Regions from separate parts of the Actinocorallia aurantiaca genome, predicted to be linked through region 2. Evidence: riboswitches for the same ligand, from Rfam matches in the RefSeq annotation. Region 2 holds a riboswitch; the other holds the start of a gene.
The links. Region 2 has a riboswitch for cobalamin ahead of ABD327_RS11620 (VWA domain-containing protein). Riboswitches for the same ligand answer to the same signal wherever they lie in the genome.
Positions count from the first base shown of each region.

Region 1: it holds a riboswitch for cobalamin, as region 2 does, so the genes downstream of both, ABD327_RS18345 (ribonucleoside-diphosphate reductase subunit alpha) here and ABD327_RS11620 (VWA domain-containing protein) in region 2, are expected to answer to the same signal.

Region 1 covers NZ_BAAATZ010000013.1:76,551-81,366, reverse strand. The annotation lists gene ABD327_RS18365 (hypothetical protein) at 1-38, opposite strand, end outside; gene ABD327_RS18360 (SDR family NAD(P)-dependent oxidoreductase) at 188-991, opposite strand; gene ABD327_RS18355 (DUF6585 family protein) at 988-1,725, opposite strand; gene ABD327_RS18350 ((2Fe-2S)-binding protein) at 1,908-2,657, opposite strand; cobalamin riboswitch at 2,837-3,047, shown strand; gene ABD327_RS18345 (ribonucleoside-diphosphate reductase subunit alpha) at 3,149-4,816, shown strand, end outside.
Region 2 covers NZ_BAAATZ010000007.1:245,463-250,278, reverse strand. The annotation lists gene cobO (cob(I)yrinic acid a,c-diamide adenosyltransferase) at 1-456, opposite strand, end outside; gene ABD327_RS11620 (VWA domain-containing protein) at 519-2,567, opposite strand; cobalamin riboswitch at 2,590-2,722, opposite strand; gene cbiE (precorrin-6y C5,15-methyltransferase (decarboxylating) subunit CbiE) at 2,787-3,995, shown strand; gene ABD327_RS11610 (cobalt-precorrin-4/precorrin-4 C(11)-methyltransferase) at 3,968-4,759, shown strand; gene ABD327_RS11605 (collagen-like domain-containing protein) at 4,800-4,816, opposite strand, start outside.

The sequences.
Region 1 (4,816 bases), on a different contig from region 2:
AACACCTGGGCCGCGGCGATGCCCCCGACCCAGACCACGAGCGCCGGAAAGCACCCTATTGACGTGTAATCCCGTTCCGTTCTCCTGCGAGCGGCCCTGGCCCTGGCCCGGTCCCTGGCCCATTCTCTGTCCTTATCCACGTTCGTGGTCCCGTTCCTTCCTGCGAGAGGAACTCCGGCGTCGGAGGTCAGCGGTCGGTGTCGACGCGGCGGGTCACGATGGAGGCGATGAGCCGGCCGGTCGCCGGGATCTCGAGGGGGAGCAGGGAGCTTCGCGGGTGGACGCGGCGCCGCCGCCCGCGTTCGATCGCGTCCACGATCGCCCGCGCCGCAGACCCGGTCGAGACCGGCGGCGGGGTGCGCATCGGGCCTTTCCGCCAGGGCAGGAGGTCGACGTCGCGCGCCGCGGTGTCGGTCCCGCCGGGGACGATCTCCAGCACCCTCACACCGGTGCCGTGCAGTTCGTGGCGGAGCGTGCGGGTCAGATGGGCCAGCGCGGCCTTGGACGCCCCGTAGTAGCCGAGCATCGGGAGCGGAACCGACTGCAGGCTGGAGGTCACGTTCGCCACCAGGCCGCCCTCGGCTCGAAGAGAGGGCAGCAGGTGCCGGGTCAGGGCGAGCGGCGTCCACAGATTGGTCTCGAACAGCGCCCGCGCCTCGGCGTCGTCGCCCACGGCGCCCTGCGCGCCGACCAGCCCGACCCCGGCGTTGTTGATCAGAACGCCCACCGTCCCCAGCGCGGCGAGCGCCCGCTGCGCGAGCTCGGCGGCGGCGCCCGGACGGGAGAGGTCGGCTTCGAGCACCACCGGCCGGATCCTCCCGGCCTCGGCGATCCGGTCGGCGGCCTCTTCGAGGTTCGTCCGGCGCCGGGCGGCGATCGCCAGCCTGGCGCCCCGCTCGGCCAGCGCCGCCGCCGTCGCTTCGCCGATTCCGCTGGAAGCCCCGGTGAGCAGGACCGGCACCCCGTCCAGGGAGCGGCGGGAGCCCCTCATCGTCCTTCACCGGGCCGGGCCGACGGTCCTCCGCGCGGCGGTGGGGAGGACTCCTTCCGCAGCAGCTCCATCAGCACGAGGGCGAGCTGGAGGTTCGGGACCTCATTGGCGAGGACGGGCGGCAGCGTCCTGTGTCCTCTGGAGATGGAGACGAGGCCGTTGGAGACATCGACGCCGGTCACCTCCGCCCAGGGAAGGGATTTGTTCTTGACCGACACCGACTCGGCGGTCACCGTGAACCTGTTGAAGTCCAAGGTCTCGCCCCGGCCTATGCGGCCGAGCACCTCGGGCAGCCGCATTCTGGTCACGCCCTTCTGGATCTCGGGGCCCCACACGCCTTCGTGGACGAACGGCGCGCCGCGCACGACCGACGGAACCCGCCGCCCGTCGACCGTGACCCGCAGGAGCGCGGACGTCCCCCGGCCGATCGCGATGGCCTCCAGATCGGGGCCGACCAGGGTGTAGGCGGCGTCGCGCACCGTGGAATCGAGCGTGCTGAGACACTGGAAGACCGTCGTGGACTCCCACCGGAAATCCATCTCCAGCCCCTCGGGACTGGTGACGATCAATCCTTCTTCGAAGAAGTAGAGCCGCCAGTCGTTCCAGCGGGTGAACACCCGTCGCTGCCGCGGCTGGTACTGCGCGCGGAGCCAGCCCAGGCGCTTGCCTGCGGCCAGTTCCATGACGCGTTCGGGGACCGGGTCGTCATTCGTCGCGAGGTCTCGCTGAGCCACCGGCTCCTCCTTGACGGCGACACGAACGCGCCGGCGTCGTATGCCCTGCCCGAAATCAGATATACTTTAATGTCTTTCTAGAGCACGAACGGGGTTCTCAGCAAGATCTGGCACTCAGGGAAAACGACCCGCCACGACGCCGGCGGGCCGCGCCCATCGGATTCCGCGGCCGGCGATGCGGGTCACGGGTTCCCCCTCAGCTCCCGGGCCCATTGAGCCTGCCGGGCAGAAGGGGCCAGCAGGGCGCAGTCGCCGCATTTGCCCGCGCCGGGAACGCGGTAGTACAGGCAGCAGGTGGTGCGGGTGAAGAACGGTCGGCCGGGTGCGGGTTCGGTGAAGTGGCCGGTGGACTTCAGGTGGCCGAGCCCGAGCAGCGCGTCGCCGAGGGCCAGTGCGTCGGCCGCGTGCCCGGGGCGGTCGCGGGCCAGTTCGCGGATGCCACCGGCCAGCGCGGAGGCGGCGTTGCCCCACAGCAGCCGGGGCGCGATCTCGACCTGGCCGAGGACGAGGCCGGCGAGGGGCTCCAGGAGTGCCGACACCGTCCGGTAGAGAGGTTCGGCGGCCTGGACGAGGTCGGTGACCGGCCGTGCCGAGGGCGCGGGCAGGCGCAGCGGCAGCGGCCCGCCAGGGGCGTCCTTCCATTCCAGGGTGTCGGCCGTCCAGTCCAGGAGCACCCGGTGGACCACCGCGGCGCCCAGCACGGGCGACCAGAGGCGGGTGGCGATGCCCAGGTGCAGGATGGAGGCGGCGACCCTGGTTTCGGCGGTGCCGAGCCGCTCGGCGGTGACGGCGACACGATGGGCGAAGGCCGCCTCGTCGGTCAGCAGCCGTCGCAGCGGCCGCCACGGCCCGGGAGGTGCGTCGTCGGTGTAGAGGTGGAAGTAGCCGCCGATCCGCGAGACGTCGGCGATCGCCTGGCCGGGAGAGCTCATGGATCACGTCTCGCTTCGTGCGGCGAGGTCGTACGACGCCGCGTACGAGGCATGTCCACCACCGTCCCCGCTCGCCTTCACCGGCCATCATGCCATGCCGGGCGCGTTCGCCGTCGCGGCGACCGCGGCGGACACGCCTACAACATCTAGCTTGTTCATTCGCCGGTGCCACTAGATGTAGAGTCTCCCGCAGCGCTGGTCCGCTTCGGCCCGTCAGGGTCGAAGCGGCGCAAGAGGGAACCCGGTGGAAATCCGGGACTGCCCCGCAGCGGTGATGGGGAACGAAAGCCGTCAACGAAGCACTGGGCCCGCGGGCCCGGGAAGCGACGGCCGGTAGGAGTGTGCGTCGCGCCCCTGAGTCCGAAGACCTGCCGGCGCTTTCGAGATGTCCATGAGCCTCGTGGGAAGGCCGGTGGGCGGGCGCGGAGCCGTCATGGTCCCGTGTGCTGCTTTCCGCGTGTTCCCGGAAGGCCGAGCACGAGGGAGAGTCGTTGACCGTCACCGCACCCGCCGTATCCGACCGTGAGCTCCTCATCCGGGAGACCGCGGCGAAGGTCAGCGTCGACCCCGCGCAGTCGCGGGTCGCCGCCGGGCTGCTCGCGGAGCTGATCCGAGACGAGGCCGCGGGCGAGGGCGTCGTCTCGTTCTCCGGTTCGATCGCCCTCGCGCACTCCGAGGGTCTGCTGAACGACGCCACCGCCGCGTTCGTCGCCGCGCACGCGGCCGAGCTGGACGCGCTCGTCGACGAGGCCGCCGACGGCCGGTTCGAGTACTTCGGCCTGCGCACGGTCTATGACCGCTACCTGCTGCGCCACCCGCGCACCCGCAAGGTGATCGAGCGTCCGCAGTACTTCATGCTGCGCGTCGCGTGCGGGCTCGCCGAGACGTCCGCCGAGGCGGCGGAGCTGTACGGGCTGATGTCGCGGCTGGAGTACCTGCCATCGTCACCGACGCTGTTCAACTCCGGCGGCCGTCGCGCGCAGTTGTCGTCCTGCTTCCTGCTGGACTCGCCGAAGGACGAGCTGGAGTCCATCTACGAGCGGTACGGACAGGTCGCGCGGCTGTCGAAGTACGCCGGCGGCATCGGGATCTCCTGGTCGCGGATCCGTTCGCGCGGTTCGCTGATCCGCGGGACGAACGGCCACTCCAACGGGATCGTGCCGTGGCTGCGCACCCTGGACTCCTCGGTGGCGGCCGTCAACCAGGGCGGCCGGCGCAAGGGCGCGGCGTGCGTGTACCTGGAGCCGTGGCACGCCGACGTCGAGGAGTTCCTGGAACTGCGCGACAACACCGGCGAGGAGCAGCGCCGGACCCACAATCTGAACCTGGCGAACTGGATCCCCGACGAGTTCATGCGCCGGGTCGAGGCCGACGCGGCGTGGTCGCTGTTCGACCCCAAGGAGGTCCCCGAGCTGGTCGACCTGTGGGGTGATGAGTTCGACGAGGCGTACCGGGCCGCCGAGTCCGCCGGGAAGTACACGAAGCAGATCCCGGCACGTCAGCTCTACGGCCGGATGATGCGCACCCTCGCCCAGACGGGCAACGGCTGGATGACGTTCAAGGACATCTCCAACCGCACCTGCAACCAGACGGCCGAGCCCGGCAACGTCGTCCACCTGTCGAACCTGTGCACCGAGATCCTCCAGGTGACCAGTCAGGCGGAGACGGCCGTGTGCAACCTCGGCTCGATCAACCTGGCCCGCCATGTCACCGCCGACGGGTTCGACTTCGCCCGCCTGCGCGAGACGGTGCGGACGGCCGTGCGCTTCCTGGACCGGACGATCGACCGCGGTTTCTACCCGACGTCCGAGGCGGAGGCCGCCAACAAGAAGTGGCGTCCGATCGGCCTGGGCGTGATGGGCCTGGCGGACGTGTTCTTCACCCTGCGGCTGCCGTTCGACTCCCCCGAGGCGCTGCGGCTGTCCACCGACATCGCCGAGGAGATCGCCCTCACCGCCTACGGGGCCTCCGCCGACCTGGCCGAGGAGTTCGGCGTCCACCCGTCCTATGCGCGGACGCGCGCCGCCCGCGGCGTCCTGCACCCCGACCACTTCACCGTCGGCGACGGCAGGAAGCCCGAGTGGGACGCGCTGCGTGCCCGGGTCGCACGCACCGGCCTGCGCAACTCGCTGCTCACCGCGATCGCCCCGACCGCGACG
Region 2 (4,816 bases):
GACGACGTCCTCGGCGTCGACCCAGCCCCAGGCGATCGGGTAGGTGAACTCGTCCAGGACGTACAGGTCGTGGGCCCCGGCGGCGAGCCGGCGCTTGATCTCCGCCCAGCCCTCGGCCGCGTCGGCCGCGTGGTCGGCCTCCGACCCCCGCGTGCGCGACCAGGACCAGCCCGAACCCATCTTGTGCCACTCGACGGGCCCGCCCTCGCCGGTCTCGGCGTGCAGCCGGCCGAGCCGCTCCAGCACGGTCTGCTCGCCGACCCGCCACTTGGCGGACTTCACGAACTGGAACACCCCGATGTTCCAGCCCTGGTTCCAGCCGCGCATGGCCAGCCCGAACGCGGCGGTCGACTTCCCCTTGCCGTCGCCGGTGTGCACCATGAGCAGCGGCCGGTTGCGCCGCTGGCGGGTGGTGAGTCCGTCTTCGGGGACGTTCGACGGTTGGCCTTGAGGCATCAGGCACCCCTTCCGGGTGGTGATGATCGACGGGTGGGGCGGTCGGAACGGCGGGCGCCGGGTCAGGCGACCCGCTCCCGGACGGCGGCGGTCAGCGCGTCGGCGGCGACCTCGCCGAGCGGCACGTGCTCGGCGCGGAGCTCGACGCTGAGCCGGTGGGCCAGCCCCATGCGGAAGCGGCCCGTCTCGCAGTCGACGACCAGGGCCGCGACGCCCGTCCCGGCCAGCCACCGGGCGGCCTGCCGCGACCTGTCCACCGGGTCGCGGCCCGCCGTGGCGCGCCCGTCGGTGACGACGACGAGCAGGGGCCTGCGCCGGGGATCGCGCAGGCGCTCCAGCCGCAGCACCTCGGCCGCGGCGAGCAGGCCTTCGGCGATCGGGGTGCGGCCGCCCGCGGGCAGGTCCCTCAGGAGGGCGGCGGCGATGTCGACCGAGGACGTCGGGGGGAGCACCACCTCGGCGGCCGACTGACGGAACGTCACCAGGCCGACCTTGTCGCGGCGGCGGTAGGCGTCGAGGAGGAGGGAGAGGATCGCGGTCTTGACCTGCGCCATGCGGCGGCGGGCGGCCATGGAGCCGGAGGCGTCGACGCAGAACAGGATCAGGTTGGACTCACGGCCCTGGCTGACGGCGACCCGCAGGTCCTCGCCGCGTATGCGCAGGCCGGGGCCCTTCCGGCCGCGTGCGCGCTGGTGCGGGGCCGCGGCGCGGAGCGTCTCCGGCAGGTGGACGGTGCCGGTGCTCCCGTCGGGCCGGCGGGCGCCGACGCGGCGTCCCGTGCGGGTGAGGGCGGGCGAACGGCGTCCCGCCTCCCCGGTGCCGGTGCCCGCGACGCGGAAGACCTTGGGGCGGTAAGGGGCGTCGGGGGAGGCGACACCGGCGGTTCCGCTGTTCGTCTCCGTCTCCTCCGGTCCGGCGGGTTCGCCGTCGGACGCGGAGGGCCGGTCGTTGTCGAGGGGCGTCCAGGTCTCGTCGTCTCCGGAGCCTTCGCCCTGGTCGGGAGACGTACCCGAGGGCTCCGGGCCGGAGTCCGGCCCGGAGTCCGGCCCGGACGGCGGTTCCGGGGGAGACGGGTCGGACGGGGGAGGGTCCGGCGGGAGTTCGTCCTCGCCGAGGATCCGGTCGAGCAGGTCCTCGTCGATTCCGGGCGCGTCGAATGGGTTGCGGCGGCGCCGGTGCGGGAGCGCCAGGCGGGCCGCGGCCCGGACGTCCTCGCGGGTGACGGCGGCGCGGCCGTGCCAGGCGGCGTGTGCGGCGGCGGCCCTCGCGGTGACGATGTCGGCGCGCATGCCGTCGACCTCGAACGCCGCGCACACCTCGGCGATCTTGAGCAGGGCGGCGTCGCCGAGCACGACCCGCTCGAGCAGCTCCCGGGCCGTGCGGATGCGGCGGGTGAGCTTCAGCTCGGCGCCGGCGAACCGCGCGGCGAACCCGTCGGGATCGGCCTCGTAGGCCAGCCGCCGCCTGACGACCTCGACCCTGGTCCGCGGGTCCCGGGGCGCGGCGACCTCCACGGTCAGCCCGAACCGGTCGAGCAGCTGGGGCCGCAGCTCCCCCTCTTCAGGATTCATGGTGCCGACTAGGACGAACCGGGCGGCGTGCTCGATCGAGACCCCGTCGCGTTCGACCGTCGAGCGGCCCATCGCCGCGGCGTCCAGCAGCAGGTCGACCAGGTGGTCGTGCAGCAGGTTCACCTCGTCGACGTACAGGATGCCGCGGTGGGCGCGTGCCAGCAGCCCCGGCTCGTAGACCGTGACGCCCTCGTTGAGGGCCCTCTCCAGGTGCAGCGAGCCGAGCACCCGGTCCTCGGTCGCGCCGACGGGCAGTTCGACGAGCCGGACCGGCCGGGTCTCCACGGGCGCGTCCGTGGGGAACGGGCCGTCGGGGGAGAGCGGTTCTCGCTCGGCCGGGTCGCTGGAGAACCGGTCTCCGGCGACCACCTCGATGGGCGGCAGGATCCGGGCCAGCGCCCGCACCATGGTGGACTTGGCGGTGCCCTTCTCACCCCGCACGAGCACGCCGCCGACCGCCGGAGAGATCGCGGTGAGGGTGAGGGCGAGCGCCATGTCGTCGGAGCCGACGATCGCGCTGAAAGGGAAAAGCGATGGCATGTGAGGCTCCCGCTCGTCGTGCCGCCGATCGACGCACGAGGCCGGTCTTCGGACTTCCCAGGTCGACGCCTGAGTCACCGCAGCGGGCCTGTGCCGGACTCTCACCGGCTTCCCAGATTCTCCCCCGAAGGGGCACCTCGTGCTGAAGTACGCGCCAAGGCTACTCCCCGGTCGAGCCGGGAGGAACCATCGGGTCACCTGGCGCTATGGTCGTGCGCCATGACCTCCCGCATGACCGTGGTCGGCATCGGCGCCGACGGCTGGGCCCGGCTCGACGAGCCGACCCGCCGGACCGTCGAACGCGCCGGGACCCTGATCGGCGGCGAACGGCACCTGGCGATGGCGCCCCCCGTCGAAGGGCAGCGGCGGCTGCGCTGGCCGTCCCCGCTGCGCGCCGGGCTGCCCGCGCTGCTGGCGTCCTGCGACGGCGACGTGGTCGCGCTCGCCTCGGGCGACCCGCTGCTGTCGGGAGTGGGCAGCACCCTCATCGACCTCCTCGGCCCCGAGCGGGTCGAGATCATCCCGGCGCTCTCATCGGTCACGCTGGCCCGCGCCCGGATGCGGTGGCCCGCCGAGACGACGGCCGTGCTCAGCCTCGTCGGCCGCGACCCGCGCACCCTGCTGAGGCTGCTGACCCCCGGCCGCCGGATCCTCGTGCTCTCCGGCGACGGCACCACCCCCCGCCGTGTCGCCGAACTCCTGGTCGAGTCCGGGTTCGGGACGAGCGAGCTGACCGTCCTGTCCGACCTGGGAACCGCCCGAGAGGCCGCGTTCCGCGCCGTCGCCGCCGAGGGTGTGCCCGCCGAGCTCCCCGCACTCAACGTGATCGCGGTCGAATGCGCCGAGGCCCTAGCCGGAAGGTCGCTGGTGGCGGGCCTGCCCGACGAGGCGTTCGAGCACGACGGCCAGCTCACCAAACGCGACGTGCGGGCCTCCGCGCTGGCCCGGCTCGCCCCGATGCCCGGCCTGCTGCTGTGGGACGTGGGGGCGGGCGCGGGCTCGGTCGGCATCGAGTGGATGCGCGCCCACGCCTCCTGCCGGACGATCGCCGTCGAATCCCATCCCGACCGGGCCCGCCGGATCGAGACGAACGCCGCGGCCCTCGGCGTCCCCGGCCTGCGGGTCGTGCACGGCCGCGCACCCGAGGCCCTGGACGGCCTGGAAGCCCCCGACGCGGTCTTCGTCGGCGGCGGAGCCACCCGCGAAGGCGTGCTCGACCGCTGCTGGAAGGCCCTGCGTCCGGGCGGACGCCTGGTCGTCCACGGCGTCACCCTGCAGACAGAGGTCCTGCTCGCGGACAAGTACCGCGAACTGGGCGGCGAGCTGGTCCGCCTGAGCGTCGAGCAGCTCGCCCCTCTGGGCGCGTTCGACGGCTGGACACCCTCCAGGACCGTCACCCAATGGTCGCTCAGAAAGGAAGAACAGTGACCGTCCACTTCGTCGGAGCCGGACCCGGCGCCGCCGACCTGCTCACCCTGCGCGCCGTCAAGCTGCTGGAACGCGCGGACGTCTGCCTCTACCCCGGCACCTACATCGACGAGCACGTGCTGTCCCACTGCCGTGACGACGCCGTGCTCGTCGACACCCGGGACCTGGACCTCGACCAGATCGTCGCCCACCTGGCCGACGCCCACCACACGGGCCGCGACGTCGTCCGCCTCTGCTCCGGCGACCCGTCGGTCTACTCGGCCCTGGCGGAGCAGAGCAGCCGTCTGGACGAGCGCGGCGTCCCCTGGGACGTGACTCCCGGCGTCCCCGCCTACGCCGCGGCCGCGGCGCTCCTCGGCAAGGAGCTGACGGTCCCGCTGCTGTCCCAGTCCGTCGTCCTCACCCGCACCCGGGCCAGATCCACCGCCATGCCGGAAACCGAATCCCTCGCGGCCTTCGCCCGGACTCGAGCCACCCTCGTCCTCCACCTGGCCATCACCCGCATCCGGCACCTGGCGGCCGAACTCGTCCCCGAATACGGCCCCGGCTGCCCCGCCGTCGTCGTCGCCAACGCCTCCCAGCCCGCCGAGCTCATCCTCACCGGCACCCTGTTCGACATCGCCGACCAGGTGGAGGCCCATGGCCTGAGACAGGCCGCCGTCATCCTGGTGGGCCCCGCCCTGGATCCCGAGGCCCGCCGAGGCCGGGAGTCCTACCTGTACGACCCCCGCAGGGAACGCCGCAGGACGGCCCGCGAGGACTGAGTTCCTCCCTCTCCGGCCGGCTCGCCCTCACCGGGCGCGCTCAGGACGTCGGCATGC